2 regions of the Pseudomonas sp. MT92 genome follow, and region 2 is predicted to be linked to the other one. Evidence: riboswitches for the same ligand, from Rfam matches in the RefSeq annotation. Region 2 holds a riboswitch; the other holds the start of a gene.
The links. Region 2 has a riboswitch for cobalamin ahead of AC1Q6D_RS29975 (CbtB domain-containing protein). Riboswitches for the same ligand answer to the same signal wherever they lie in the genome.
Positions count from the first base shown of each region.

Region 1 (15,547 bases), on a different contig from region 2:
GTCAGGATGACTCGCTGACAACGCTCGGCCAGAGCTTGATGCAGCCAACCGGCCTCATCGACATAGCGGCGAGTCAATTCGCCCAGCGGCACGACACCCATTCCGGTCTCGTTGCTGACAAAAATGATTTCACCTGGCAGCGACGCCAGGCACTCCAGCAGGGCATCGCGCTCGGCGCTCAGGCGTTGCTCATCGTCGAGCATCAGCAGATTGGTCAGCCACAGGGTCAGGCAATCCACCAACAGGCAGCGTTCGGCACTGGCGGTTTCGCGCAGGACGCGGGCCAATTCCAGCGGCTCTTCGATCAACGCCCATTCGGCCGGACGACGGGCACGGTGATGGGCGACCCGCTGGCTCATTTCACCGTCCAGCGGTTGGCTGGTGGCGATGTAGGTCACTTGGAGCTGGCTGTCTGAGGCGAGTTTTTCGGCCAGACGACTTTTGCCGGAGCGGGCGCCGCCGAGGATCAGTTGGAGCATGTTCATAACCTCTTATTTGGCGGTGTCGCGACAGGCCTCATCGCGGGCAAGCCCGCGATGAGGCCTGAACAGTCACTTCAAATCCCACAGAGCTCACGCAGCAGCCCGGTATCCAGATGCGTCTCCACCAGATCCGCCAGCCGCTCGATATCCCGCTCGCGCAATCCGTGGTAATCCACGTCCTGCACAGCCTGCAAACCCGCCCAACGCAACAGGGCGCTGCACGCTGCCGGGGATTCGAACAGACCGTGCAGATAGGTGCCGAAAATCTGCCCATCGACACTTTGCGCACCGTCGCAGCGTCCGTCATCGAGCAGTACGGCGGCGTTTTCCAGCGCCGGCCCGGTGGTGACGCCGGCATGGATTTCATAGCCGCTGACTTCAGCATTCTCCAGCGCCAGACGCCCGCGCACATTACGCAGCTGCTTGTGTTCTTCGAGTCGGGTTTCAAACGCCAACAACCCCAGCCCGGCGCTGGACCCCGGAACACCTTCCAGGCCCAGCGGATCGTGCACCTGCTCGCCGAGCATTTGCAGACCGCCGCAGATGCCCAGCACTTTGCCGCCGTAGCGCAGGTGTCGTGAGATCGCGATTTCCCAACCGTTGGCGCGCAGATACGCCAGGTCGTCGCGCACGCTTTTCGAGCCGGGAAGGATGATCAGATCGGCTGGCGGAATCGCCTGGCCGGGACCGACGAATTGCAGGTCGACTTGCGGGTGCAGGCGCAACGGGTCGAAATCGGTGTGGTTGCTGATGCGCGGCAGCACCGGCACCACCACTTTCAGTACCTGATCGACCTTGTCGGTCTGGCGCTGATCGATGCCGTCTTCGGCCTCCAGATGCAAATCCAGCACGTACGGCAGCACGCCGATCACTGGCTTGCCGGTACGCTGTTCCAGCCAATCGAGGCCGGGTTGCAGCAAGGCGATATCGCCGCGAAAACGATTGATGATGAAGCCCTTGACTCGCGCCTGCTCGCTGGGCGACAGCAGCTCCAGCGTCCCCACCAGATGCGCGAACACCCCGCCACGATTGATGTCGGCGATCAGCAGCACCGGACAATCCACCGCTTCGGCGAAGCCCATGTTGGCGATGTCCCCGGCACGCAGGTTGATCTCCGCTGGCGAGCCCGCACCTTCGACCATCACCACCGGATACGCCGCACTCAACCGCGCATGGGAAGCCAGCACCGCTTGCATGGCGATGGCTTTGTAGTCGTGATAGGCGACGGCGTTCATGGTTGTGACGGCGCGACCATGGATGATCACCTGAGCGCCGGTATCGCTGTTGGGTTTGAGCAGCACCGGGTTCATATCGGTGTGCGGTTCGAGGTAAGCGGCCTGCGCCTGCACGGCTTGTGCGCGACCGATTTCACCACCGTCGGCCGTCACGGCGCTGTTGAGCGCCATGTTCTGCGGCTTGAACGGCACCACGCTGACGCCCTGACGCGTAACCCAGCGACACAACGCCGTCACCAGTGTGCTTTTACCGGCATCGGATGTGGTGCCCTGCACCATCAACGTTGTCATTGGTCTGCCTTGGCAAAGGCTGCGAATGCGGCGGCAAGACGCACCCAGTCGGCTTCATCGGCAGGCAACCCGAAACGCAGACTGCTGTTGTGCGTGAACAACCGCAGCAAAATTCCGCGCCGGGCCATGAATTCATGCAGTGCTTCGGCGCGATCGGTGATCAACCACTGGAACAATGCGCAGCCGCCATCAGGCTTGAAACCGTGCTGCTCCAGGAGCACCGCCAGACGTTCACTGGCCACTTCCGCGCGCACGCGTTGCAATGCGTGCCCTTCGACATCACGCAGGCAGGCCTGGCCCACCACTCGGGTCGGACCGCTGACGACCCATGGCCCCACTTGTTCAGCGAGCAACTTGAGTAACTTGCGCTCGGCCAGGACAAATCCCAGCCGCACCCCGGCCAGACCAAAGAACTTGCCGAACGAACGCAGCACGATCAGGCCGACCAGATGGGAGAACGGCGCCAGACTCTGCTGCGGTGTGTTGTCCATGAACGCTTCGTCCACCACCAGCCAGCCACCGCGCTGGGCCAGTCGTGAATGCCAGTCGAGCAGGCGAGCGGGGGGCAGGCTCAAGCCGGTGGGATTATTCGGGTTAACCACCACCAACACATCCAGGCTGTCGACAAAGAAATCGACTTCCTGCTCCAGCACCTCGCGCACGATGTAGCCATTGCGGCGCCACGCTTCGGCATGTTCGGCATAACACGGCGACAGCACGCCCACCTTCCCCGCCCGACGCAGACGCGGCAGTAACTGGATGGCCATCTGCGACCCCGCCACCGGCAATACCTGCAGGGTGCCGTAGTAATCGCAGGCGGCCTGTTCCAGCCCGTCATCGTTTTCCGGCAACCGCGCCCAGGCCCGCAGCGGGATATCCGGAACGGGAAACGGCCAGGGCGCGAGGCCGCTGGACAGGTCAAGCCAATCGGCTTCCTCGATGCCGTATTCGAGCGCCGCCTTGCGCAACCGTCCACCGTGCTCAAGCATAAAATTCAGCCCCCAGGCAGAGAATCAGCAGCCATAACCATACCCCGCGCTGGACCAGTTGCCAGCCACGATCGATGGAGTCGGCATCCGCCGGCACGCCTTCGCCCAGTTGCGGACGTTGATGCAGTTCACCGTGATAGATCGCCGCCCCACCCAATTCGACGCCCAGCGCACCGGCCCCCGCAGCCATCACCGGGCCGGCGTTCGGGCTGTCCCAGGTCGGGCCCTGGGTCCGCCAGCATTTCAGGGCCAGTCGGGTTTGGCCCAGCAAGGCGTAGGTCAGCGCTACCAAACGCGCGGGAATGTAATTGAGCACATCATCGATTTTCGCTGCCGCCCAGCCGAAACGCTCGAAGCGTTCATTGCGATAGCCCCACATGGCGTCCAGCGTGTTGCTCAAACGGTAGAGCACAACGCCTGGCGCACCGGCCACGGCAAACCAGAACAGTGCGGCAAACACGGCGTCACTGCCGTTTTCCAGCACCGATTCGGTGGCGGCACGGGCCACTTCGGTTTTATCCAGTTCGCTGGTCTTGCGGCTGACCAGGTAACTGACGCGCGTACGCGCCTCTTCCAGATCATCGCTGCGCAAGGCCCTGGCCACGGGCTCGACGTGTTCGCCCAGGCTGCGCATGCCGAGGGCGCAGTACAACGCAAGAATCTCGACCATCCAGCCCACATAAGGCGCCCAGGAAAGAGCCGTGGCCAACAAGGTCAGCGGCAACACCGCAATCACCCACGCGGTGACCCCGTGACTGCGCCAGCCGCGACCACCCGCGTTGAAACGTTGCTCGATACGCTCGGCAAACCGACCGAACGCCACCAGCGGATGCCAGCGCTTGGGTTCACCCAGCAGCGCATCCAGCGCCACGGCGGCGACACTCAACAACGCCACACTCATTGGCGCACTCCCCAATAATTTTCATACAACAATTCACTGAGCGGACGCGCCTGCGCCCAGCCTTCAAGGACCAGCATCGGCGCCGGGTAGAATTCCTCGACCGGTCCCAGGCACAAAATGGCCAGTGGTTTGGCACCGGGCGGCAAGCCGAGCAAATCGGCCAGGGCTTGCGGTTCGAACAGCGAGACCCAGCCCATGCCCAAGCCTTCGGCCCGGGAGGCCAGCCACAGGTTCTGGATCGCGCAGGACAACGAAGCCATGTCCATTTCCGGCAAGGTGCGACGACCGAAAATATGCCGCTCGCGATCGTCCATCAGCGCCGCCACCAACACCTCGGCGCAATCATTGATGCCTTCGACCTTGAGCTGCATGAATTCGTCAGTGCGTTCGCCAAGGGCTTCGGCGGTGCGAATGCGCTCTTGCTCCACCAGTTCCCGGATCTGGCCGCGCAGGGCTCGGTCGCTGATGCGGATAAACCGCCAGGGCTGCATCAAGCCGACACTTGGCGCCTGGTGCGCGGCTTCGAGCAACCGCCGCAGCAATTCAGGCTCGACCGTGCCACCGCTGAAGTGACGCATGTCGCGGCGTTCACCGATGGCCCGGTAGACCGCTGCGCGTTCGGCTTCGGTGAATGCGTTGTCGGTCATGGCCTCTTCGCTGGCAAGCCAGCGCCTACAGGGTTCAGGTGATCAACTGCAGGAGCCGACTTGCCGGCGAAGGCACCCTCAAGATCGGGTGCAAACAATGCGGCTACAGCGGTCGGATTGGACGGAAAATAGAAATGCACATAAGAGGCCGTCATCCGCCCCTCACGATAAACCGCCTCCGCCCCGCGCCCGCCATTGGGGCTCAAGCCACGGGCAATCGGCACGAGCCCGGTGGTGGTCAGCGAATGATGATAGGTATGCCCACGCAGGGAACCTTCCGGCAATTCGACAGCCTGCAGCGCCAGTGCCGCCAGACGCTTTTGCATCACCGCATCCCCGGCCAGCAGGCCGACCAATTCTGCACGCGTACCTTCGACATCGGTGAGCGAATCGAGCAAATACAACATGCCGCCACATTCGGCGAGCAAGGGTTTGCCCGCCTCGTGGTGCGCGCGAATCGCGCTCAGCATCGAGGTGTTTTGCGACAACGCCACATGATGCAATTCCGGGTAACCGCCCGGCAGATAGAGGCTGTCTGCCTCGGGTAGCCGACTGTCACGCATCGGTGAAAAGAACGACAACTCGGCGCCCATGGCCCGCAACAAATCCAGGCTGGCGCCATAGGTAAAGGCAAACGCTTCATCACGGGCCACGGCAATGCGCACACCCGCCAGCAAGGGTTCGGCAGCGATCACATCCGGGGCTGCGAATTCCACGGCCGGCGGAAGCGCCACCTCGCAACTGCTGGCCAGGGCTTCGGCCGCCGCATCGAGGCGAAGATCGAGATCGTTCAACTCACTGGCCTGCACCAGGCCAAGGTGACGACTCGGCAATTCGATGGCGGTTTCGCGGGACAACGCACCATACCAACGCAGGCCTTCGGTCAGGCTGCCTTCAAGCAACTGCGCGTGACGCAGGGTGCCCACGCGGTTGGCCAGGACACCGGCAAACGGCAGGTCGGGTTGGTAGCGCGCCAGCCCCAGGGCCAGGGCACCAAAGGTCTGGGCCATGGCGGTGCCGTCGATCACGCCCAGCACCGGCACGCCGAAGTGCCGCGCCAGGTCAGCACTGGATGGCGTACCGTCGAACAGCCCCATGACACCTTCGATGAGGATCAGGTCCGCTTCGCCCGCGGCCTCCCACAACAGCCGACGACTCTCCTGCTCGCCGACCATCCACATGTCCAGCTGATACACCGGCGCACCGCTGGCGCGCTCCAGAATCATCGGATCGAGAAAGTCCGGGCCACATTTGAACACACGAACCTTGCGGCCCTGATTGCGATGCAAACGGGCCAGCGCGGCGGTGACGGTGGTCTTGCCCTGACCGGAGGCCGGCGCGGCAATCAGTACCGCCGGGCATTGACGAGGGCTATTCATACCGTGCGACTCACAACTCGACGCCTTTCTGCGCCTTGATACCGGCCTGAAAGGCGTGCTTGATCATGCCCATTTCAGTGACGGTGTCGGCCAGCTCGATCATCTCAGGCTTGGCGCCACGACCGGTGACCACCACGTGCTGCATTGGCGGGCGAGCCTGCAAATCACTGAGCACCCGATCCAGATCGAGGTAACCGTGCTTGAGGGCGATGTTCAACTCATCGAGCACCACCAGGCCGATGGATGGATCGCGCAGCAATTCACGGGACACTTCCCACGCGGCTTCGGCGGCGGCGATGTCGCGCTGACGATCCTGGGTTTCCCAGGTAAAGCCTTCGCCCATCACATGAAAACGCACCTGTTCCGGGAAGCGCCGGAAGAACAGCTCTTCACCCGTGCTGTTGCGCCCCTTGATGAACTGCACCACACCGCACTGCATGCCATGGCCCATCGAGCGGGCCAGCATGCCGAACGCCGAGCTGCTCTTGCCCTTGCCGTTGCCGGTCAGCACCAGCAGCAGGCCGCATTCATTCGGGGAGTTGGCGATGCGTTCATCGATTACGGCTTTTTTGCGCAACATGCGCGCCAGATGACGTTCGTCACGATCAGGGGTATCAGTCATGGGAGAGCTCTCCGTTGAGGCAGGATAACGGCGGGCAGGCACAAGAACAGACGGCAAGAAGCCTGGCATCGCCCACCGTGATGCCGCTTGAATGGATCAGGCCGGTCTCCGGGCTCATGAGCGGCGTTGGCCTGGCTGCGCGCCTTCCCGCATCGATGACGACGCAGTGGCTCAAGGCGCAGCTTTCACTCATTTACCGTTGCGGGGGCAGCGCCGGGATCGAAGGCCTTCACGCATTGAAGGACCTGCTCACCGGCTTCCCTGTTTCACTCTGTCGACCCAAGTCACAGAGCACCTGAAACAAGCCGCGAAGGTTAGAGGGTTGGGGGTGGAGCGTCAATTGAAGACGGGGTACGCGCGCGAATAACTGCCATTGATCAATAAACTGACGCCAATCTTGTGCCACACTTCAAGCAATGATATCAAAGAGCCACAACCCCACATCACAATAACAAGGGTGAGCCCCATGCAAGGCATGATCATCAGCAATCCGCAACTGGAATTCCTGCGCCCGGTGCTGGAGCGCTGGTTTGACTGTATCGACCGCTACAACGCCGTACGCGGCGATAACGAAACGCCTTACTGGCTCGACGAAAAAGCCAATCTCGGCCTGCTTTCCGCCGCTGCCTGGATGGCCGAAATGGTCACCCTGCAACAATCGCCCACCCGCAAACAAATCGATGAAGGCGAACGCAACGGTCGTGCCGACTTGTTTATCGCCACACCCGAAGCTCGCGCCTGGATTCAAGCCACACAACGCTGGCCACGGGTGAACAGCCTGAACCTGACCCAGGCCCTGCTCGATATCACCAGCGAGGCCAAACGCGTCAGCTACGCCAGCGACCTGAGACTCGGCTGCCTGTTTGTGGCACCGCAGAAAACCCAACATGGCGCCACCCCGGAAGAATTGCAGGACATGGTCGACGACCTGCAAAAGGAGCACACCTGCGCCGTCGCCTGGTATTTCCCCTACGCCTACCGCAAGTTGCACAACGAAGGAGGTCACTATCATCCCGGCATTGCCGTGCTGTTCAAGGAAGCTCGCGGCTAACGGTTGAACCATCGCGCGACGTAACTTCTCTACTGATCAGGTCACTGCATTCATAGGGAAGATCAGTATGCGCAAGCCCCAACTCGTACTCGCTATCGCGCTCGCCGGAGGACTCGCCGCTTGCGGTGAAACCTCCAGCCTGCAAGTCTCCGACGGCACCGGCCCGTCACCCAGGCTCCCAGAACCCAACAAGACGTTGATTCCGACGGTCAACATCGCCCCGGCGATCGGCTGGCCGGAGGGCGCCAAACCCGTCGCCGCTGCCGGTACCCAAGTAGCCGCGTTCGCCGAGAACCTCGACCACCCGCGCTGGCTCTATGTGCTGCCCAATGGCGACGTGCTGGTGGCCGAAACCAATGCACCGCCCAAACCCGATGACGGGACAGGCATACGCGGATGGGTCATGAAGAAAGTCATGGGGCGCGCCGGCGCGGGCGTGCCGAGCGCCAATCGCATCACCCTGCTGCGCGACCAGGACCACGACGGCATCGCGGAAACCCGCACGGCGTTTCTGGAAAACCTGAACTCCCCCTTCGGCATGGCGCTGGTCGGCAATGACCTGTACATCGCCGACACCGATCAATTGCTGCGTTTTCACTATGAAAACGGCGATACAGCGATCAAGTCGCAACCGATCAAAGTACTCGACCTGCCCGGCGGCACGCTGAATCACCACTGGACCAAAAACGTCATCGCCAGCAAGGACGGCAGCAAGCTGTATGTCACGGTGGGTTCGAACAGCAACGTTGCCGAAAACGGCCTGGACAAGGAAGAAGGCCGCGCGGCGATCTGGGAAGTGGACCGCGCCACAGGCAACCACCGGATCTTTGCCTCAGGCTTGCGCAACCCCAATGGCCTGTCCTGGGAGCCGCAAAGCGGGGCACTGTGGACGGCGGTCAATGAGCGCGATGAAATCGGCAGCGATCTGGTGCCGGACTACATCACCTCGGTCAAGGACGGCGCGTTCTATGGCTGGCCATTCAGCTATTACGGCCAGCACGTCGACGTTCGCGTCGAGCCGCAAAACCCGGACATGGTGGCCAAGGCTATCGCGCCAGACTATGCGGTCGGCCCGCACACCGCTTCCCTGGGACTGACGTTCGCCGAAGGCAGCCGGTTGCCGGCGCCATTCACCCAGGGCGCCTTCGTTGGCCAGCACGGCTCATGGAACCGCAAGCCGCACAGTGGCTACAAAGTGATATTCGTGCCGTTCGACGCCGGCAAACCAAGCGGGCAGCCGGTGGATGTGCTCACGGGTTTTCTCAATGACCAAGAAAAAGCCATGGGCCGGCCAGTGGGCGTGGTGATAGATCAGCAAGGCGCCTTGTTGGTGGCGGACGATGTAGGGAACAAGGTTTGGCGGGTTTCAGCAGTCAAATAAGTACACATCAAACCTGTGGGAGCGGGCTTGCCCGCGATAGGGCCGGCCCTTGCAATATCGATGCTGCCTGAACTGCCGCTATGGCGGGCAAGACCGCCCCCGCAAGAATCACCGTTTGCGGCAGAGCGTGAGCCCATCGCCCAACGGCAACATCGACAGGTCCAAGCGCGAGTCATCCTTCAAGGCACCGTTGAGCGCCTGGATGGCTCGGGTGTCTGCGCTCAGCGGACGCTCTTCCAGTACCCGCCCGCTCCACAGCGTGTTATCGAACACCGCCAATCCACCCACCCGCAGCAGCCGCAGCGCGTGTTCAAGGTAGGTGGGATAATTGGCCTTGTCGGCGTCGATGAAGACCAGATCGAATTGCCCGCCCTGCCCTTGCCTCTCCAGTTCGGCCAGGGTCTCCAGCGCGGGTGCCAAACGCAGATCAATACGCTCGGCCAGGCCGGCTTCCCGCCAGTAACGACGTGCGGTGGCATTGTAGTCGCCGGGAATATCGCAGCAGATCATCGAGCCGTCATCGGGCAGTGCCGCAGCCATGCACAGCGCGCTGTACCCCGTGAACGTTCCGATTTCCAGCAGACGTCGCGCGCCAGTCAGCTTCACCAGCAATGCAAGAAACTGCCCCTGCTCCGGCGCCACCTGCCAGCGCGCCATGGGCAACGCCTGGGTTTCGTCGCGCAAGCGTTTGAGCAGCGGGGTTTCGCGCAGGGACACATCAAGCAGGTAGTGATAGAGCGAATCGTCAAGATTGAGCGTGCGAGCGGTCATGACAGCACCCTCTGGCTGTTACGGGTTGCGCGCCAGGTGTTCCGGTTGCAGGACGCGCTTGGCGCTCAGGTAGGCTTTCTGCCAATACGCCTTCGACAAGCTGTCGAGCTTCACCGTGCCGCCGGTGGCAGGCGCGTGGACGAAGCGACCTTCGCCGACGTAGATACCTGCATGACTGACCTGCGAACCGCCATTGGTGGCGAAGAAGATCAGGTCACCTGTCTGCAGGCCTTCCTTGCCCACATTGGCCGCTTGCATGGAGATCATTTCGCGAGTGGTGCGCGGCAGCGAGATACCGGTGACATCACGGTACACGTAGCCGATCAGCCCGCTGCAATCGAACCCGGAATCCGGTGTATTGCCACCCCAGCGATACGGCGTACCCACCAGGCCCAACGCACGAAACAGTACGTCTTCCGCTTCAGGCGAAAAGGCTTGGGAGGAACCGAAAACGAGAGGAGTGCGAGCCACCGGCGCAGGCGGCGGTGTGCGGCTGGCGCAAGCGCTGAGCAGCGCTGCGAAAAGCATGATTGCGAGGCGGGCCGACGTCGACATAAGCAGAGCATCCTGATCTGGCTGCGGCGTTTTTCTGCTGGAGTGCAGAAAAGAAAACCGCCTGCGCGTTACGCAGGCGGTTTGCCATCATTCATTGACCAGATTCTAGCGCTTATGCGGCAAACTTCAAGTAAGACTTTAAGTTCGCCTTACAAAATGTCCGCTTAATTGCGTGCGGTCACGATCGGAGCCGCGTTTGGCGCCATCGCGAGAGCTCGCTTGGCTTCGATGAAGGTCTTGCTCCAGTAGCTGTCGCCCAGGCTATCAATCCGGACACCACCGCTTTTGCGGCTGCTGGAGTGGATGAACTGGTTGTCACCCAGGTAGATCCCGGCGTGACTGACACGACCGCGACGACCGTTGGTGGCGAAGAACAGCAGATCGCCAGGCTTGAGCTTGCTGCGAGACACCAGTGGCGCATCCACGTTGATCATTTCGCGAGTGGAGCGTGGCAGGTTCATGCCGGCTTGTTCACGGAACAGATAGCCAATAAACCCACTGCAATCGAAACCGGCTTCAGAAGTACCGCCAAAACGGTAACGGGTACCGATCAGGGACATGCCGCGTTCGAGGATGCTGTCAGCCAGCGCCGGAAGTTGATACGACTTGCCATCGGCGAAGTCAGCCAGCTCTTTTTCAGTGGCCTTCTCTTCCTGGTAAAAAGCGTCCTGGTAAAGAGCGGACGACTGTGCGGTAACAGAATTTTTAACCTGTTGCTGCTGCTCTTGCTGGGACACTGGAGAGTGAGCAGCGCAACCGAACAACAGGGTGACGAGTGCGAGAGGCACGAGGGGTGCGAAGCGCTTTAGCATGGGCACGACCGTGGCTGATAGTTGTAAAGAAGTCGAGACTATGCCCGCTATCATCCTCATTTGCAAATTCAATCGAACTTTTTGTGACTTATCGGTTTCTTGCCAACATCTAAGCGCTTAAGCCCATATTAAACACTTGCGCAGCCTGCAGCCCTGCAGGAAAGCGTATTTCCTGGCGCCTGAAATATGCCGAAAGCCCCGCCGGCCTTGGCATTCCCGGCTTTTTTTCTACCAGCCGAGCGTCTCTTTCAGGAAGGGAATAGTCAGCTTGCGCTGTGCTTGAAGGGAGGCCTGATCGAGCCGCTCGAGCAATTCGAAAAGCGCACTCATGCTGCGGGTTCCACGGGTCAAAATAAAATGCCCGACCTCGTCGGTCAGATGCAGTCCCCGCCGCGATGCGCGAAGTTGCAGGGCACGCAATTTGTCTTCGTCCGAAAGCGGACGCATCTGGAAGATCAGCGCCAGGGTCAGGCGGGATTTGAGGTCTGCCAGCTTCACCGGCAGCTCACGCGGGGAAGTCGATGCGGCAATCAACAGCCGTCGGCCACTGTCGCGCAGGCGATTGAACAGATGGAACAGCGCTTCTTCCCAGTCGGCCTTGCCGGCCACCGCTTGAAGATCATCCAGGCAGACCAGTTCGTACTGTTCAAGGTTGTCGAGAATTTCGATACCGCGGTCCAGCAATTCGGCCAACGGCAAATACACCGCCGGCTCGCCCAACTGCTCGAAGCGCAGGCAGGCCGCCTGCAACAGATGCGTACGCCCTACCCCGTCCTTGCCCCATAGGTAAATCAGGCTTTCGGTCCAGCCGGCGTCGGCTTCGCATAGACGCTCGACATAGCCGAGTGCAGCGGCATTGGCGCCTGGGTAGTAGTTGATAAAGGTGGCGTCATCACGCAGACGCACACCTAGGGGCAGCTGAATCGGTTTCATGCTGACTGAACAGTTCCAAAGGAACCGTTAGTGGCCTCTGTGTAAAGTTTGCGAAGTTTATACCCGTGACGCCGACCGCACAATGCGACAGACCACAAGCAAAATCAAAGGTTTGCGTTGGCGCCCTGATTTTATGACAGTTTCTTTGGCGGAGCCGGCGATAACCCGGCGCCGAGCCGGGCTACCCATGACAAGGCCTAGAGCTCAGGTTCATCAACACCCGAGTACATATCAGAATCCTTATACAAATCATGCACATGGCGCACCAGCACCATAATCACCGCCGCGACCGGCAGCGCCAGCAAAACGCCAGTAAACCCGAACAACTCACCACCGGCCAGAATGGCGAAAATCACCGCCACCGGGTGCAGGCCAATCCGGTCACCCACCAGCAAAGGCGTCAGCACCATGCCTTCGAGCGCTTGCCCCACCATGAACACCGCGACGATGCCGACCATGGGATACAGATCGCCACCAAACTGAAACAGGCCCGCGATCAAGGCGGCGCCGATACCAATGACGAAGCCCATGTAAGGCACGATGGCGGCCAGACCGGCAATCAGGCCGATCAACAGCCCCAACTCCAGCCCCACCAGCATCAGGCCCGCGGCATAGATCACACCCAACGCCACCATCACCAGCAATTGGCCACGGACAAACGCTCCCAGCACCTCATGACATTCACCGGCCAGCGACACCACGCGCTCTTCACGGTCGCGCGGCAGCAGGCTGCGGATCTTGGCCATCATCAGGTCCCAGTCCCGCAGCAGGTAAAAACTCACGACCGGAATCAACACCAGGTTGGCCAGCCAGCCAATCACCGCCAGGCCGGAAGCCGTCGCCTGACTCAGTACCACGCCGACGATATCGGAGGTCTGGCCCATGTGCTCGCTGATCGCAGCCTTGAGTTTGTCGAATTTCCAGAAACCCTCTGACAACCCGAACTTCGATTGCGCCCACGGCAATGCGGTGTGCTGCAGCCAATCGAGCATCTGTGGCGCCAGCTCATACAACCGGAACAACTGCTTGGCGAGCATCGGCACCAGCACCAGCAGCAGCGCGGTGAAGATCAAGGTGAAGAGCGCGAACACCGCGACCACACCCAAGGTCCGAGACAACCCGGCCTTTTCCAGCCGATCCACCAATGGATCAAACAGATAGGCCAGCAGCAACGCCACCAGGAACGGCGTAAGGATCGGATGCAACAGCCAGACAAACGCGCAGAGCAGGACTACTCCACCCAACCAGAACCAACGCCGCGTATCGACCATGAACCACTCCATTGCTTCTATATAAAGAAAGATAATCTACCAGCGGAAATGCAATTGCGGCGTCGCAACCGGAGCTGGCGCTACAGCCGGGGTCGAACCGTCCGCTACGGGCTGGACAGGGAGTGCCGGTGCCGGGGTTGGCGCCGCCGCCACCTCCTGCAACTTCGCCAGTGACAACTGCGCGCGCAATTGATCGGTACTGCCATTGACCCGATACAGAATCCGGTCACCGTCGACACTTTGCGGACGCCCGCCAAAGGGTTCCAGTAAACGTCCGAGCGTCGCGTAGCGCTCAAGGTTCATGCCTTGCACTTCCAGCAACTGCTGCGTCGAAGCCCCCGGCCTGGCGACGAATCGCGGCGCCAGACGCTCATTGACCGCGAGCATCACTGCATCCGCCACGGCAGCCTGATCGGCTCCCTGCACACTGCCGGCTTCTTTCTGGTCACCCAGCCATAAATGCCATTTGGCCTGCCATTGACCGCCCTCTTCGCGGGCATGCACCGCCAGCACGGCGTCGGCGTTGTAACGTTCCGAGGCGGCGCGCAACGCAGCCGGATCGGTACTTTCCAGATTCGGCGCCGTGGCGACGACTTGCTCATTCAGGTCCGCAAGCGGCAGGCGCAACGGCAAACCACGGTGCTGCGCTGCCCGGCGCAACGGCATCGCACTGGCCTGGCCATCGCCCACCAGGCTTGACCCCTCCGTGGAGTCGTTCAACCACCAGCCGAGGATCGACGGCCGATTGGCGCCCCACATGGCCAACCCGGCGCGACGTAACGCCTGCTCGGTGGTTGTCGGGTCGAAATCGACCTTCAACACTTCCGGCGGCCCTGCGTCAAAGCCGTACTGACTGATGATTTGCTGGGGATCTTTGCGAATCGCCGCCAACCCCGGACTCTGCGCTGCCTTGGGGTCACCGGTCAGGCGCAATACCAGGGTGTCCAGCGCGCGCTGAGTCGCTTGATCACGCTCCTCCTGCGTCTGGCTGCTGACGGGCTCGCGTACTTGATAGAGGCCTTTGACGGTTTCGGCATGAGTGACCAGACTGGTCAGGGATAAACAGCCCACAAACAAGAATTTAGAAAAACGCATGGAAGATTCCTGGCGACAAGAGCGGCTGGAACAGACCGCATGAAGACGATCGAGCAAGGCTGTGACCATCGCCCGGCGCAAAACATTCACACGTCCCGAGTAAGTTTTCGCACTGTCATAACGATAGACGCTTAATGGCGGTACCTTGAGCAGGCGTGAAGGATGCCACCAAACGGAACAAATACGGTTTTTTTAGGCGGATATGCCCCTGCCGTCGGCCTGAGGATGGCCGCTGCCCTTCAAGCCTGATAAAATCGCGCGCCTTCGCAGACCGGCAACAGCCGGGCACCTTCGAATATCGCGTGAGGCAATCGCCCTCGTCGATTTCGGCGGCCCCGCTGGACCCGGTCGTTACCCCTGAATCCCCCCTAAAGGCCTGGATCATGAGCAAGCAACCCTCCCTGAGCTACAAGGACGCCGGTGTAGACATCGACGCCGGTGAAGCATTGGTCGAACGCATCAAGAGCGTCGCCAAGCGCACTGCGCGCCCGGAAGTCATGGGCGGCCTGGGCGGTTTTGGCGCCCTCTGCGAAATCCCGGCCGGCTACAGACAGCCTGTGCTGGTTTCCGGTACCGACGGCGTCGGCACCAAACTGCGCCTGGCGCTGAACCTGAACAAACACGACAGCATCGGCATCGACCTGGTTGCCATGTGCGTCAACGACCTGGTGGTCTGCGGCGCCGAGCCGCTGTTCTTCCTCGACTACTACGCCACCGGCAAACTGAACGTCGACACTGCGGCCCAGGTCGTGACCGGCATCGGTGCTGGCTGCGAGCTGTCCGGCTGCTCCCTGGTGGGCGGCGAAACCGCTGAAATGCCTGGCATGTACGAAGGCGAAGACTATGACCTGGCCGGTTTCTGCGTCGGCGTCGTGGAGAAATCCGAAATCATCGACGGCTCCAAAGTCGCAGCCGGCGATGCCCTGCTCGCCCTGCCGTCGTCCGGCCCGCACTCCAACGGTTACTCGCTGATCCGCAAGATCATCGAAGTGTCCGGTGCCGACATCGAAAACACCCAGCTCGACGGCAAGCCGCTGACCGACCTGCTGATGGCCCCGACCCGTATCTACGTCAAGCCGCTGCTCAAGCTGATCAAGGAAACCGGCGCCGTCAAAGCCATGGCCCACATCAC
Region 1 covers NZ_JBXAFA010000008.1:280,111-295,657, reverse strand. Annotated here, with positions in the region: gene cobU (bifunctional adenosylcobinamide kinase/adenosylcobinamide-phosphate guanylyltransferase) at 1-479, opposite strand, end outside; gene AC1Q6D_RS17420 (cobyric acid synthase) at 557-2,008, opposite strand; gene cobD (threonine-phosphate decarboxylase CobD) at 2,005-2,997, opposite strand; gene cbiB (adenosylcobinamide-phosphate synthase CbiB) at 2,990-3,898, opposite strand; gene bluB (5,6-dimethylbenzimidazole synthase) at 3,895-4,545, opposite strand; gene AC1Q6D_RS17400 (cobyrinic acid a,c-diamide synthase CobB) at 4,542-5,924, opposite strand; gene cobO (cob(I)yrinic acid a,c-diamide adenosyltransferase) at 5,935-6,546, opposite strand; cobalamin riboswitch at 6,629-6,860, opposite strand; gene AC1Q6D_RS17390 (hypothetical protein) at 7,013-7,597, shown strand; gene AC1Q6D_RS17385 (PQQ-dependent sugar dehydrogenase) at 7,665-8,978, shown strand; gene AC1Q6D_RS17380 (O-methyltransferase) at 9,087-9,749, opposite strand; gene AC1Q6D_RS17375 (C40 family peptidase) at 9,768-10,304, opposite strand; gene AC1Q6D_RS17370 (C40 family peptidase) at 10,469-11,116, opposite strand; gene hda (DnaA regulatory inactivator Hda) at 11,345-12,049, opposite strand; gene AC1Q6D_RS17360 (AI-2E family transporter) at 12,247-13,320, opposite strand; gene AC1Q6D_RS17355 (DUF2066 domain-containing protein) at 13,357-14,415, opposite strand; gene purM (phosphoribosylformylglycinamidine cyclo-ligase) at 14,799-15,547, shown strand, end outside.
Region 1: linked by a shared signal. The riboswitch ahead of cobO (cob(I)yrinic acid a,c-diamide adenosyltransferase) and the one ahead of AC1Q6D_RS29975 (CbtB domain-containing protein) in region 2 are both predicted to bind cobalamin.

Region 2 (15,547 bases):
GGCTGGATTTGCGCGACAGCAGGGTCAACGCGCTGCCGGAGTCGCTTGCGGATGAAACGCTGCTCAAGACCAACCTCACCGGCACACCTTTAACCCCTCAAGCCGTCGCCGTACGCAATGCGGCCCGGCATCGAATGGAAATGGCCAAAGGGCTGCCGGCCGGCGCTCTGGAACGGTTCGACCTGGAACAGGTGCCACTGGATTTCCCGCCGCTTGAGAGCGCAAGTTCGATCGCACGTCACTTACTGCCGCTGCCGGAAGTGCCAGCGGGAGAAGGGAATGCGGTTTTAACAAAGCGCCTGCAACGCCTGAAACCGGCACTCGCCGATGATGACGCCTTGCAAATGATCGAACAGATGCAGGGGGGCGAAGCTGCAAGCGTGAAAATTGCCGAATGGGAGCAAGCCTTTGAAACGCTCACGCGCCAATTGAATGGCTGGCTGTTTACCCGGGGATCTCGTGGTAGCGGCTGGATGACGTCCTCCATCATTCGCAGGCAGGCCGCCTTGCGCATCCTCGAATGCTGGCGCACAGGTCTGAGCGGCAACGGCGCCGTGACGGATGCGGTGCTGGATCTCAACGGTCTGCAACTGGGTGATCTGCCTGAGGTGCCAGCAATGTTCGAGCATGTCGGCACGTTGAAACTGACGAGTGTAAAACTGACCCGGCGAGGTTCCGACGGGTTCCTGAAGGCCTTTACCCGCCTGAAAAACCTGGACCTCAATGGCAATGGGCTGGATGGCATTCCAGAACCGGTCCGTTCCATGGGCGGCCTCGAGCGTCTGGAAATGTCCTCGAACCGGATAACCGATGCCGAGCAGCTGTATGCCGCTTTGGACAATCTGGAGGGTTTGCGCTGGCTGGACTTGAGCTACAACGAACTGGATGCCTTTGATATTGGCAATTTCGAGCGATTGGAAACGCTGGATCTGCGTAACAACAATTTGACCGAATGGCCGGACGGGGTGTTCGACAGCCCCTATCTGGGCACGCTCAATCTCAGTGGCAACGACATCACGTCGATCCCCGTGCAGGCCCTCAATGGTGACCATGAGGTGCTGATGGCCGGTACGGATTTGAGCGACAACTACAACCTTTCCCTTGAGAGCCTTGAACAACTCAGGGATTACCGTGAAGCGGGTTTGCGCGACGCGGTGCTGGGAATCTCGCGGAGCGATCTTGACGAGTTGATCGATGACTCCCACGGTCAGGGCGGCGACAGCAGCGAAGCCATCGATACGGATGAGGATCTGCCTGAGATTGAGCCGGATCCGGAGCAAAAAGCACCCTGGTTAACCCATCTTCCTCCCGAGGAAGTGGCCGGCAAAACCGGGATATGGAATCAACTCGCGGCGGAACCGGACAATGCGGCGTTCTTTCATCTGCTTTCGCGATTGCAGGATACGCAGGAGTTCCGGGTGGCGAACGCCGATCTGACGCGGCGGGTCTGGACGGTCATTGAAGCCGCCGCCAGCAATTCGGAACTGCGGGAGATCCTGTTTGCCAGCTCCAGCACCCACGGGACTTGTGTCGATGGTCGAATCCTGACGTTCAGCGGGCTGGAGAGCAAAGTTTTCACCCACAATGCCTTGCTTGATATTCCCGTCGGGCGCCCGGCTGTGAAGGGGCAAGCGCTGCTGAACTTGTCCCGGCAGTTGTTTCGACTGGACAAGGTCGACGATCTCGCGAGGAAAGTCGCCATTCGAACCGGCCAGGATGAGGCCGAGGTACGTTTGGGTTATCGAATCGGCCTGACGCAAGGCTGGGCAGACGGCCTGGAGTTGCCAGGGCAACCGAAACACATGACCTATGGCTCGGGAGTGACCGCTCAGCAACTGGCGGACGCGCGCCTCGAGATCACCAACGCAGAGCAATCCGATGGTTTTTTCGAAGACTTGATCCAGCGCGACTATTGGGTGAGTTATCTCAAGGAAAAATACCCTGACGTGTTCAGGGCGCTCGATGAGCTGGATGTTCAGGAGGAGGTTGATAGCGCTGACGAGGGGGCGTTCCTGAGTCAGCTGTTCGAGCAGACGGCGGCGCGTAACGCGAAGATGATCGAGTTGTCCCGCCAGGAGGTTTCGCAGCTGGCGGCTGCTTCAAACAGGTAAATCACCTGTGGGAGCGAGCAAGCTCGTTCCCACAGGGTTTATTTCAGTTGAACACTCAGTTGTCGTAACCGAGGTTCGGTGCCAGCCAGCGTTCAGTCACACTCAGCTCCTGACCTTTACGCGACGTGTAGCTCTGCACCTGGTCCTTGTCGATCTTGCCCACGGCAAAGTACTGCGCTTGCGGGTGGGCAAAGTACCAGCCGCTGACCGCCGCTGCCGGGAACATTGCGTAGTGCTCAGTCAGGAACACGCCGCTGCGGCCGGCGTGCATTTCGCGGGCCTCGGGGTCGAGCAGGGCAAACAGCGTGGCTTTCTCGGTGTGATCCGGGCAGGCAGGGTAGCCCGGGGCAGGGCGGATACCGGTGTATTGCTCCTTGATCAACGCCTCGTTGTCGAGGGTTTCGTCCTTGGCATAACCCCAGTGTTCTTTTCGCACCTGCTGGTGCAGCCACTCGGCACAGGCCTCGGCCAAACGGTCGGCCAGGGCCTTGACCATGATCGAGTTGTAGTCGTCGCCAGCGTCCTGATAGGCCTTGGCCACTTCTTCGGCACCGATACCCGCGGTGGTGATGAAACCACCCACGTAGTCGGTGATTTCGCTGTCTTTCGGAGCGACGAAGTCGGCCAGGGAGAAATTCGGCTTGCCGTCGGTCTTGATGATCTGCTGACGCAGGTGGTGCAGCTTGGCCAAGGGCTTGCCGTCATCCCCGTAAACTTCGATGTCATCGTCGCGCACCTGATTGGCCGGCCAGAAACCGAACACCGCGCGGGCGCTGATCAGCTTCTCGTCGATCAGTTTGGCGAGCATTTCCTGGGCATCGGCGTACAGCGCGGTGGCGGCTTCACCGACCACTTCGTCCTGGAGGATGCGCGGGAATTTGCCGGCCAGGTCCCAGGAGATAAAGAACGGCGTCCAGTCGATGTACTCGGCCAACACTTTCAGGTCGATGTTATCCAGCACCTTGGTGCCGGTGAACGTTGGCTTGACCGGCTCGTAGGTACTCCAGTCGAACTGCGGTTTTTTCGCGATCGAAGCGGCGTAGCTCAGGCGCTCGGTGCGGGCGCTGCGGTTGGCGGTGCGCTCGCGGACCTCGACGTATTCCTCGCGGGTTTTCTCGACGAAACCGGCCTTCAGTTCCTTGGACAGCAACTGCGTGGCCACGCCGACGGCGCGGGAGGCGTCGGTGACGTAGACCACGGCGTCGTTGCTGTACTTGGGCTCGATCTTCACTGCCGTGTGCGCTTTGGAGGTGGTCGCGCCGCCGATCATCAATGGCAGATGGAAGTCCTGGCGCTGCATCTCGCGAGCGACATGGACCATTTCATCCAGTGACGGAGTGATCAGGCCGGACAGGCCGATGATGTCGCACTTCTCGTCCTTGGCGACCTGGAGGATTTTCTCCGCCGGCACCATCACGCCGAGGTCGACGATGTCGTAGCCGTTACAGCCCAGCACCACGCCGACGATGTTCTTGCCGATGTCGTGCACGTCGCCTTTCACCGTGGCCATCAGGATCTTGCCCTTGGCTTCCGGTTTGTCGCCCTTTTCCAGCTCGATGAACGGGATCAAGTGGGCTACCGCCTGTTTCATCACGCGGGCGGATTTCACCACTTGCGGCAGGAACATTTTGCCGGCGCCGAACAGGTCGCCAACGATATTCATGCCGGACATCAGTGGACCTTCGATCACTTCGATCGGGCGGGCGAACGATTGACGGGACTCTTCGGTGTCTTCAACGATGTGGGTGGTGATGCCCTTGACCAGTGCATGCTCCAGGCGCTTGTTGACGTCCCAGTTGCGCCACTCTTCAGTCTCGGCTTCCTTGACGCTGCCGTCGCCCTTGTACTTGTCGGCGATGGCGAGGAGGGCGTCGGTGCCTTCCGGGGTGCGGTTGAGGATCACGTCTTCAACGGCGTCACGCAGTTCCACCGGGATCTGGTCGTAGATCTCCAGCTGACCGGCGTTGACGATACCCATGGTCAGGCCGGCGCGGATCGCGTACAGCAGGAACACCGAGTGAATCGCTTCACGCACCGGGTTGTTGCCACGGAACGAGAACGACACGTTGGACACGCCGCCCGAGGTCAGCGCATACGGCAGTTCGTCGCGGATGTAGGCACAGGCGTTGATGAAGTCCACCGCGTAGTTGTTGTGTTCTTCGATGCCGGTGGCCACGGCGAAGATGTTCGGGTCAAAGATGATGTCTTCCGGCGGGAAGCCGACTTCGTTGACCAGAATGTCATAGGAGCGTTTGCAGATTTCTTTCTTGCGCGCTTCGGTATCGGCCTGGCCGGCTTCGTCGAAGGCCATCACGACCACGGCGGCGCCATAACGCTTGCACAGCTTGGCGTGATGAATGAACTGCTCGACACCTTCCTTCATGCTGATGGAGTTGACGATGCCCTTGCCCTGGATGCACTTGAGGCCGGCTTCGATCACTTCCCACTTGGAGGAGTCGATCATGATCGGTACGCGGGAGATGTCCGGTTCGCCGGCAATCAGATTGAGGAAGGTCACCATGGCCTTCTTCGAATCGAGCATCCCTTCGTCCATGTTGATGTCGATCACCTGGGCGCCGGCCTCGACCTGCTGCAGGGCGACTTCCAGGGCTTCGGTGTAGTTGTCTTCGCGGATCAGGCGGGCGAATTTGGCCGAACCCGTGATGTTGGTGCGCTCACCGACGTTGACGAACAGCGAGTTGCGATCGATGGTGAACGGCTCCAGGCCCGACAGGCGGCAAGCCTTGGGGATTTCCGGAATCTCGCGCGGCGCATAACCGGCCACGGCCTTGGCGATGGCTTCGATGTGGCCCGGCGTGGTGCCGCAGCAGCCACCCACGATGTTCAGGAAGCCGCTTTGGGCAAACTCTTCGATGACCTTGGCGGTTTGCGCCGGCAATTCGTCGTACTCGCCGAATTCGTTTGGCAGGCCGGCGTTCGGGTGCGCCGAGACGTGGGTGCTGGCCTTGTTCGACAGCTCTTCCAGGTACGGGCGCAGCTCGCTGGCACCGAGGGCGCAGTTCAAACCGACGGAAATCGGCTTGGCGTGGGCCACGGAGTTCCAGAAGGCCTCGGTGGTCTGGCCGGACAGGGTGCGACCGGAGGCGTCGGTGATGGTGCCGGAGATCATGATCGGCAATTCGATGCCCAGTTCTTCGAACACGCCTTGAACGGCAAAGATCGCAGCCTTGGCGTTGAGGGTGTCGAAAATGGTTTCGATCAGGATCAGGTCGGCGCCGCCTTCGATCAGGCCTTTGGTGGACTCGGTGTAGTTCTCCACCAGTTCATCGAACGTCACGTTGCGGTAGCCGGGGTTGTTCACGTCTGGCGACAGCGAGCAGGTGCGGCTGGTCGGGCCGAGCACGCCGGCGACGAAGCGCGGCTTGTCAGGGGTTTCCAGGGTCTTGGCGTCGGCGACCTTGCGCGCCAACCGTGCACCTTCTACGTTCAATTCGTACGCCAGGCCCTGCATGCCGTAATCGGCCAGAGAAATCTGAGTGGCGTTGAAGGTGTTGGTTTCGAGAATGTCGGCGCCGGCATCCAGGTAGGCTTTTTCGATACCGCCAATCACATCCGGGCGCGTCAGCACCAGAAGGTCGTTGTTGCCTTTGACATCGCTCGGCCAGTCGGCAAAGCGTTTGCCACGGTAATCCTGCTCCTCGAGCTTATAGCTCTGGATCATCGTGCCCATACCGCCATCGAGAATCAGAATGCGCTCTTTGAGGGCGTGCTTGAGAGCTTGAAGGCGAACGCTGCGATCGGACATTTGGACTACTCGGTAAGGCCATGACGAAGGGCCGGGATGATAGCAAACCTGTGCGCTATTGGAGCATGTCTGGATTTAACGTGAATATCGCTCATGATGGTGTGATGGCCAGACCGGTAGAATCGCCGCGTTTTTTAAAGATCGGGACCAGGGACATGTCGTATCGCGTCGTCATCAGCATTGCATTGTTGCTGTTTAGCTGGGGCGCCGTCGCGCAAAGTCCCGCTGTATCTAACGGCATTTCCTACACGCGTGACATCCAACCGATCTTCACTGAAAAGTGTGTGGCTTGCCACGCCTGCTACGACTCCGCCTGCCAGCTCAACCTGGGCAGTGGCGAAGGCGCGGCGCGCGGCGCCAACAAAATCCCGGTCTATGACGGTGATCGCAGTCAGGCCGCCGCGCCGACCCGGTTGTTTTATGACGCGTTCGGTAAGCGTGCCTGGCAGCAAAAGGGCTTCTATTCAGTGCTCGACGCCCAGGGCAGTCAGGCCGCGCTGATGGCGCGGATGCTCGAGTTGGGTCACAAGGCGCCAATGCAGCCCAATGCCAAGCTGCCCGAAGAGATTGTCCTGGGTCTGAATCGGGAAAACACGTGCGCCATGCCGGCGGAGTTCGATGCCTATGCCGGTTCCCACCCGAAGGAGGGCATGCCGTTGGCGGTGACGGGTCTGACCGATCAGCAATATCAGACGTTGCAACGCTGGCTGGCCTCTGGCGCGCCCATCGATGAGCAAGGCCTGGCGCCCAGTGCGAAAGAAGCCTTGGAGGTGGTGCAGTGGGAGAACCTGCTGAATGCGCCGGGTGCGCGACAAAGTCTGGTGGGGCGCTGGTTGTTCGAGCACTGGTTTCTTGCGCACATCTATTTCAAGGATGGCGAGCCCGGGCATTTCTTCCAGTGGGTGCGTTCGCGCACGCCGAGCGGCCAGCCTATCGATCTGATCAACACCCGCCGGCCCAATGATGATCCCGGCACTCAGATCTATTACCGCCTGTGGCCGGTACAGGGCGTGATCGTGCACAAGACCCACATCACCTATCCGCTGAGCGCGGCGAAGATGGCGCGGATCAAAACCCTGTTCTACAACGGCAACTGGCAGGTCAACGCGCTGCCGGGCTACGGGCCGGAACGCCGGGCCAATCCGTTTACCACTTTCGAAGCCATCCCGGCCCAGGCGCGTTATCAGTTCATGCTCGATAACGCCGAATATTTCGTGCGCACCTTTATTCGCGGCCCGGTCTGCCGGGGTCAGATTGCCACGGACGTGATTCGCGATAATTTCTGGGCGCTGTTCCAGGCCCCGGAACATGACCTCTACATCACCGACCCGAAGTATCGCGGCCAGGCGACACCATTATTGGCGATGCCAGGGCAGAACGACGACGTTGGCAGTGTCCTGAGCCTGTGGCATGACTACCGCGACAAGCGCAATGCGTATGAAGCCCTGCGCCGGGACAGTTACGCGGACTTGCGGCCGCCGAGCTGGTCCAGCCTGTGGGCAGGCAATGACAACGCCTTGTTGAGTATCTTTCGACATTTCGACAGCGCCTCGGTGACCAAGGGCCTGATCGGTGAGGTGCCGCAAACCATCTGGCTGTTCGACTTCCCGTTGCTGGAGCGCACTTACTATCAGTTGGCGGTGAATTTCGACGTGTTCGGCAACGTCTCTCATCAAGCCCAGACGCGCTTGTATTTCGACTTGATCCGTAACGGCGCGGAGCAGAACTTCCTGCGCCTGATGCCGGCCAACTCCCGCGACGATTACCTGGACGACTGGTACCAGAGCAGTGGCAAATTCAAGATGTGGCTGGACTACGAATCGATTGACAACGACACGCCGACGGCGCTGAAACTCGATCCGAAGGACCCCAAGCGCGATTTCGTCATGCAGTTGCTGGCGCGCTATGGCGAGCTCAATGCCAACCCGGACCCGATCAATCGCTGTGACGGTGCCTACTGCTCGCGACCCAACATCGATCTGGACTTGCAGGGTGCCGAACAAGCCCTGAGTCGCCTGACTTCGCGCCCGGCGGCCGGACTCAAGGTCATAGACCAGTTGCCTGAAGCGACCATGCTGCGCGTCGAGACGGCGAGTGGCCAACGTGTGGTCTACAGCCTGCTGCGCAACCGCGCACACAGCAACGTAGCGTTCCTGCTTGGCGAGTCGCTGCGGTATGAGCCAGGGCTCGACACGCTCACCATTTATCCGGGGGTCATGAGCAGCTACCCGAACTTCATGTTCAACATTCCCGCCGAACAAGTCCCGGCCTTTGTCGACGCCATGGAAAACGCCAAAGACGCCGGCAGCTTCGAGAGGATTGTCGATCGCTGGGGCGTAAGGCGCAGCCATCCGCAGTTCTGGCAGTACTTCCATGACCTGAGCCGCTATATCCATGAGACCGATCCGGTCGAGGAGGGCGTGCTGGACATGAATCGCTACCAGAATCTTTGATCGATTTTTGCAAGCTGCCTGATGTCCCGGACTAAGAAGCGACCATCGAATCAGGATCGTGGGAAAGCCGCAATTGGGTAGTCAACTGCAGCTATCGGTGGTTTAAAGTCGGGATTGACGGCGAATGGCCGGGTGAGGTTGCCATCGTTCTTTCCTGACAAAAATACTGGGACTTTGTCCGGCGCGATGATTGGCGTAAACTGCGCCCAAGCCTGCGAGGAGTTTCCATGACCGCTATAACCATCACCGACGCCGCCCACGATTATCTGGCTGATCTGCTCTCCAAGCAGAACACCCCGGGCATTGGCATCCGCGTCTTCATCACCCAGCCTGGCACCCAGTACGCCGAAACCTGCATTGCCTACTGCAAGCCGGGCGAAGAAAAACCCGAAGACACCGCGCTGGGGCTCAAAAGCTTCACCGCTTACATCGATTCGTTCAGCGAAGCTTTCCTGGACGACGCGGTTGTCGACTACGCCACCGACCGCATGGGCGGCCAACTGACCATCAAGGCGCCAAACGCCAAAGTCCCGATGGTCAACGCCGACAGCCCGATCAACGAGCGCATCAACTATTACCTGCAAACCGAGATCAACCCGGGGCTGGCCAGCCACGGCGGCCAGGTCAGCCTGATCGACGTGGTTGAAGACGGCATCGCCGTTCTCCAGTTCGGCGGTGGTTGCCAGGGCTGCGGCCAGGCAGACGTGACCCTGAAGGAAGGCATCGAGCGCACCTTGCTCGAGCGTATCCCCGAGCTCAAGGGTGTTCGTGACGTGACTGACCACACGCAGAAAGAAAACGCCTACTACTAAGGCGTTCGCTGCGAAATTAAAAAACGGCGCCCGTGAGCGCCGTTTTTTATGGGTGTTCGATAACCTGTTGCGATCCGACAAGCCCCCGCCACAGGATTCAGCAGGGTTCAAGGTCGATAGAGATGCGCATGCCCCGCGCGATACAGCGACGATTCGCTGAAATGGTCACTGCCCAGCACCCGTCCCACCAGAATCAATGCCGTGCGCCGAAACCCCTTGGCCTGAACCTTCCCGGCAATGTCTTCCAGCGTACCCACCACCCAATCCTGATCCGGCCAGGTCGCGCGGTGAATCACTGCAATCGGGCAATCCGCGCCGTAATGCGGCAGCAATTCGGCCAGGATCTTTTCCAGGTGATTGACCCCCAGATGAATTGCCATGGTGGCTCCATGCTGCGCCAGGCTGCCTAATTCTTCACCGGCGGGCATCACGGTTTTGTCGGCATAGCGAGTCAGGATCACGCTCTGTGAGACGTCGGGCAGGGTCAGTTCCGCCCCCAAAAGCGCTGCGCAGGCGGCCGTAGCGGTGACCCCGGGAATGATTTCAAAGGCAATGCCGAGTTCGCGCAGGTAGCGAATCTGCTCGCCGATGGCGCCATACAGGCTCGGGTCGCCAGAATGCACGCGAGCCACGTCCTGGCCCTTGGCGTCGGCGGTCTTGATCAGGTCGATAATCTGTTCCAGATGCAGTTCGGCGCTGTTGACCACTTGCTCGGCACAATGTCCTTGCAGTACTGCGGCGGGCACCAGCGAACCGGCATAGATGATCACCGGGCAGCTGCGAATCAGCCGCTGGCCTTTGACGGTGATCAGCTCGGGGTCGCCAGGACCTGCGCCTATGAAGTAGACGGTCATCGTCGATTCCTGTGGGAGAAAGGGGCTGGGCAAGGCAGCAGATGAAGATTGCTCATGATCGAAAGCGCGGATTATCGAGGATTTTACGTCGAGCAGGCCAATGCGAAGGTGGCCTGGGCATATTTCTGCCGCTTGATCAGCAGTTTGGCCGGCGAATGGGTCAACTGCTCGGCCAGGGCCAGTGCGGCACTTTCCGCTATGCCGTAGCAGCCGGTTCGCTCGAAGGCGATCTGCGAATGATGACTGAGTTGTGGCTCATAGCCGGCCAACTGTTCGCTGCTGAAATACGTCAGTGGCAGCGCGAGTTGCTCGGCCAGCTCGACAAGGGCCGGCTCATCTCGCTTCAAATCGATACTGGCCAGGGCCTTGATCTGATGCAATTCGATCTGGTGCGCTTGCAACGCCTGATCGAGCAACGCCCGTAACGTGGTGACGGGGCAGCCCCGTTGGCAGCCCAGGCCGACCACCAGGGTCGGCGCTGTGCCGGTATCGGTCATGCGTGGTATTGGCCATCGCTCTTGCGGCGGAACAGCCAGGCGCTGATCAGGCCCAGGGCCAGCCAGAACGCGACATTGGTCAGCTGCGAAGCGATTTTGAATTGGGTTTCCAGTGCTTGCGGTGCCAGCATCGAGTGCACGTCCGGCTGCGGCGCGCCAATCACATGAGGGACGGCAATGATGGCTGCACCGAGGACTTTCATCAGCCAGTGACGGCTGAACGCGATCAGCGCGATGCCGACAGCGGTTGAAGCGGCGGTGCCAATCCACCAGGTCTGCCGTTGCGCCAGGTCGGCAGCGGCGGTGCCTGGCAGTTCCGGCGGCAGGCCAAGGGTCGGCGCGAGCACGAAGGTCGCGTAACCGGCCAGGCCCCAGAGCAACCCCTGAGAGGTTTTGGTCGGCGCGCGCAAGGTGTACAGGCCGGCGAGCATCAGGGCGAAACCGACAGCCACCACCAGATTGCCGCCGGTGGTCGACAACACGCGCTGCCAGCCGTTTTCCGGCTCCCAGGCTTCGGCATCGTGGGTGTGAGCGGCGACGCCAGCGGCATGTTCATGGACTTCAACAGCAGCGGGTTCGGATTTTTCGTAGGTTTCGGCCTGCAGAATCAGCGGAGCGACCCAGAAGCTTTGCAGCAGGGTCAGCAGCAGGGCGGCCAGCAGCCCCGTGAACCCCGCGGTTTGCGCGATACGCTTGATCATGTCGACAGGTCTCAATGGCACGGGAAGGCAGCGCTGTGACGGGTATCGTGAGCGGCGTTGTGAACCGCCTCGATGTGCGAGAAACCGGCGAAATACACCAGGCACGCACCGAGGATCGACGCACACACGGCGGCGGTCAGGCGTTGAGTCAGGGTTGTGGTGCTGCTGGTGGTGGTGCTGTGGCCGGTGCTGCTGATAATCGACATGGCGCTTCCCTCAGTTCTGTCAGCGGGGAATGGGAGCGCATGCAAATCCCTGCACGAGCGAGCGCGCAGAGGTTCGAACAGCGCCCGCCCACCGCGGGTTTGTCATTCAGTGATTGTAAGGTTCACTTTGTGTTGCGGGCCGGTCTCCGGGCTCACGAGGGGTGCTGGCTATCGCCTGAACCTGCAAGCATCACCTTCCCATGCCGCACTGGCACAGTGGATCTGACGCTTCGCTCGCTTACCGTTGCGGGGGCAGCACCGGACTGACATGGCTTTAGAGTAAAGCACATGATTCACCGGTTTCCCGTTTCACCCTGTGAAGGGCACCCGTAACAAGGCGTGTAGGAGAGCATGGGCAGAGGTGGGGCGTCAATTGGCAAGTGTTCTCAACTCGGGACTGAGTTGCTTGATTCGCGAGCAGGCACTGTAGAACTCAGCATGAACATTGACCCGCCCCAATACGATGCGTAGCCTTGCGCTTTCGAGGTTCTTCGGCGTTTGCCGAAGCTAAGAAGGGAACGCGGTCGATGCCGCGGCTGCCCCCGCAACTGTGAACGGTGATGTTCGCTGCCACGCCACTGCACGCTCAGGTCCTGAGCCCGCGGGAAGGCGCAGCCAACGCCAGTCAAGCGACTGGCACGCCGTCAGCCAGGAGACCTGCCTCGAACAGATTCTCACTACAACCGGGCGGGGTGATCCGGTGGCGAACGCTTCCGGCGCGCACAGGCGTTGCCGGTTCTCGTCCCGTATGCCCGCCACCTTGCCAAAGGGCATCCGATGAAAACACTGGCCAAACTCCCCGTCACCATCGTTACCGGCTTCCTCGGCTCGGGCAAAACCACCTTGCTGCGGCACATGCTCGACAACGCTCAAGGGCGTCGCATCGCGGTGATCGTCAACGAGTTCGGCGAGCTGGGTATCGACGGTGAAATCCTCAAGCAGTGCTCCATCGGCTGTACCGAAGAAGAAGCCAATGGCCGCGTCTACGAACTGGCCAACGGCTGCCTGTGTTGCACCGTTCAGGAAGAGTTCTTCCCGGTGATGCGCGAACTGGTTGCCCGTCGCGGCGATCTCGACCACATCCTCATCGAAACCTCCGGCCTGGCGCTGCCAAAGCCGCTGGTCCAGGCCTTCCAGTGGCCGGAAATCCGCAGCGCCTGCACCGTTGACGCGGTGATCACCGTGGTCGATAGCCCGGCCGTGGCCGCCGGCACCTTCGCCGCGTTCCCGGATCAGGTGGACGCCCAGCGCAAACTTGACCCGAACCTGGACCACGAATCGCCGCTGCACGAGCTGTTCGCCGATCAGTTGTCCAGTGCCGACCTGGTGATCCTCAACAAAGCTGACCTGATCAGCCCGGAAGACCTGGCCCGCGTGCGCCTGGAAGTCGCTGAAGAGTTGCCGCCTGCGGTGAAAGTCATTGAAGCCAGCAGCGGTCGCCTGCCACTGGACGTTCTGATCGGCCTGGGCGCCGGTTCCGAAGAACACATCGACAGCCGCCACAGCCATCACGATCATCACCACGACGATGATGATCACGACGACCACGATCACGACGCTTTCGACTCCATCTCCATCGAACTGCCAGCCTCTGACGAGAGCTTGCTGATGGACGCGCTGACGCAATTGGTGGTGGAGCACAGCATCCTGCGGGTCAAGGGCTTCGCGGCGATCCCGAACAAACCGATGCGCCTTTTGATCCAGGGCGTGGGTACTCGTTTCGACAAGCACTTCGACCGTCAGTGGGGGCGCGAAGAAGAACGCACCACACGTCTGGTGTTGATCGGCCAGGCGCTGGACGCCGAGCTGCTCGAAACGCAATTGCGCGCCGCGCTCAGCGTATAAGCCATGCACCTGCTCAGGACCCAGCCCGGCGGTTTCGTGTCGGACGACAACATTGCCGACCTTGGACAAACTCCCGCCGAGCTGGTGATCCTGTGCAGCGGCGATTCCAGCCTGGCGCTGCTCGCCGAAGCGGCCCAGCAGTTGCCTGACGATTACCCGAGCGTGCGCCTGGCCAACCCGATGCAGGTGCAGAATCACGCTTCGGTCGATTTGTACGTCGACGAAGTGCTGCGCCACGCCAAGGTCATTCTGATCTCGCTGCACGGCGGCATCGCCTATTGGCGTTATGGCGTGGAGCGCTTGGTAGAGCTTTCCCGGCGCGGGGTGCAGCTGATTCTGGTGCCGGGTGACGATCGTCCGGACCCGGAGCTCAGCGACCTTAGCACCGTGGGTGCTGAGGACCGCGACAGACTCTGGCAGTATTTGCGTCAGGGTGGCATGGGCAATGCCCTGGGCTTTTTTCGCTGCCTGGCCAATCGCTGGCTGGGCCGTGATTACGCCTGGTCCGAGCCACAAGCCTTGCCGCGCACAGCGATCTACCACCCACACAAAAGTCCTGCGCAACTGAGTGATTGGCAAGCCGAATGGCGGACCGATCAACCGGTGGCGGCGGTGCTGTTCTACCGCTCGCACTTGCAGGCGGCGAACACCGCTTTCATCGACGTCTTCTGTCAGCGTTTGCAGGCAGCGGGGTTGAATCCGTTGCCTATCGCCCTGGCCAGTCTGAAAGAACCCGGCTGCCTGTCGGTGGTCGAGGACTGGCTGGACGAGGTCTGCGCCTCGGTGATTCTCAACACCACCGGTTTCGCCCAATCGAGTCCTGAAGCTCCGCATTTGCGTCCGTTTCGCCGCAATATCCCGGTGATCCAGGCAATTTGCGCCCAGGATAACGAACCGGGATGGCGCGCCAGCGAACAAGGGCTCGGCCCGCGTGATCTGGCGATGCATATCGCCCTGCCGGAACTGGACGGGCGAATCATCAGCCGACCGATCAGCTTCAAGGACCTGGCCTGGCGCAGTGAGCGCAGTCAGTCCGATGTGGTCTGCTACCGCGCGCAACCGGAACGCATGGACTTTGTCGCCGAACTGGCGCGGCGCTGGATTGATCTGGCGCGGTTGCCGAATGCCGAAAAACGCGTCGCGCTGATTCTCGCCAATTACCCGACCCGCGACGGGCGTATCGGTAATGGCGTCGGCCTCGACACCCCGGCTGCGGCACTGAATATCCTCCGTGCACTGCAGGCCGAAGGTTATCCATTGCCGGCGCCGTTGCCGGACAGCGGCACCGCGTTGATCCAGCAACTGCTCGGCGGCGTCAGCAATGATCTTGACACCCTCGACCAGCGCCCGTGCCAGCAAAGCCTGGCCATGGACGACTACCTGCAGATGTTCAACGCGCTGCCCGAAGCCAACCGCCAGGCGGTGCTACAACGCTGGGGTGCACCCGAGAGCGATCCGATGTGCCGCGCCGGGCGGATGATGATTGCCGGGTTGCGTTTCGGCCTGACGTTCGTCGGCATTCAACCGGCGCGGGGCTATCAGGTGGACCCGAGCGCGGTGTATCACGACCCCGACCTGGTGCCGCCCCACGGTTATCTGGCGTTTTACTTCTGGTTGCGCAACACCTACGGCGCCCACGGCGTGATCCACGTCGGCAAGCACGGCAACCTCGAATGGCTGCCGGGCAAGGGTGTCGGGCTCTCCGAACACTGTTGGCCGGACGCGTTGCTCGGGCCGTTGCCGAATATCTATCCGTTCATCGTCAACGATCCGGGCGAGGGCGCCCAGGCCAAGCGGCGCACCCAAGCGGTGATCATCGACCACTTGATGCCGCCGTTGACCCGCGCCGAAACCTACGGCCCGTTGCGCAATCTCGAGCTGTTGGCGGATGAGTACTACGAAGCGCAACTGCTCGATCCGCGACGTGCCCGGGAGTTGCAACGCGACATCCTGCAACTGGTGCGTGACACTCATATTGACCGCGAACTGCAACTGGACGAACAACTCGACAGCGATGCCGACGCGGCGATCTGGTTGCCGCGTCTGGACACCTACCTGTGCGATTTGAAAGAGTCGCAGATCCGCGATGGCCTGCACGTGTTCGGTGAGTCACCGACCGGGCGCCTGCGCATCGACACCTTGCTCGCACTGCTGCGCATTCCACGGGGCGATGGGCGTGGTGCGCAATCAAGCCTGCTCAGGGCGCTGGCGAAAGCCTTTGAACTGGGCTTCGATCCGCTCGATTGTGCACTGGCCGAGCCGTGGAACGGGCCGCGTCCGCATGCGTTGTTGTCGATCAGCG
Region 2 covers NZ_JBXAFA010000022.1:10,986-26,532, reverse strand. Annotated here, with positions in the region: gene AC1Q6D_RS30010 (NEL-type E3 ubiquitin ligase domain-containing protein) at 1-2,111, shown strand, start outside; gene metH (methionine synthase) at 2,167-5,877, opposite strand; gene AC1Q6D_RS30000 (fatty acid cis/trans isomerase) at 6,033-8,330, shown strand; gene nfuA (Fe-S biogenesis protein NfuA) at 8,558-9,142, shown strand; gene cobM (precorrin-4 C(11)-methyltransferase) at 9,250-9,996, opposite strand; gene AC1Q6D_RS29985 (cobalamin biosynthesis protein) at 10,080-10,493, opposite strand; gene AC1Q6D_RS29980 (CbtA family protein) at 10,490-11,194, opposite strand; gene AC1Q6D_RS29975 (CbtB domain-containing protein) at 11,206-11,400, opposite strand; cobalamin riboswitch at 11,521-11,746, opposite strand; cobalamin riboswitch at 11,868-12,079, shown strand; gene cobW (cobalamin biosynthesis protein CobW) at 12,178-13,245, shown strand; gene cobN (cobaltochelatase subunit CobN) at 13,249-15,547, shown strand, end outside.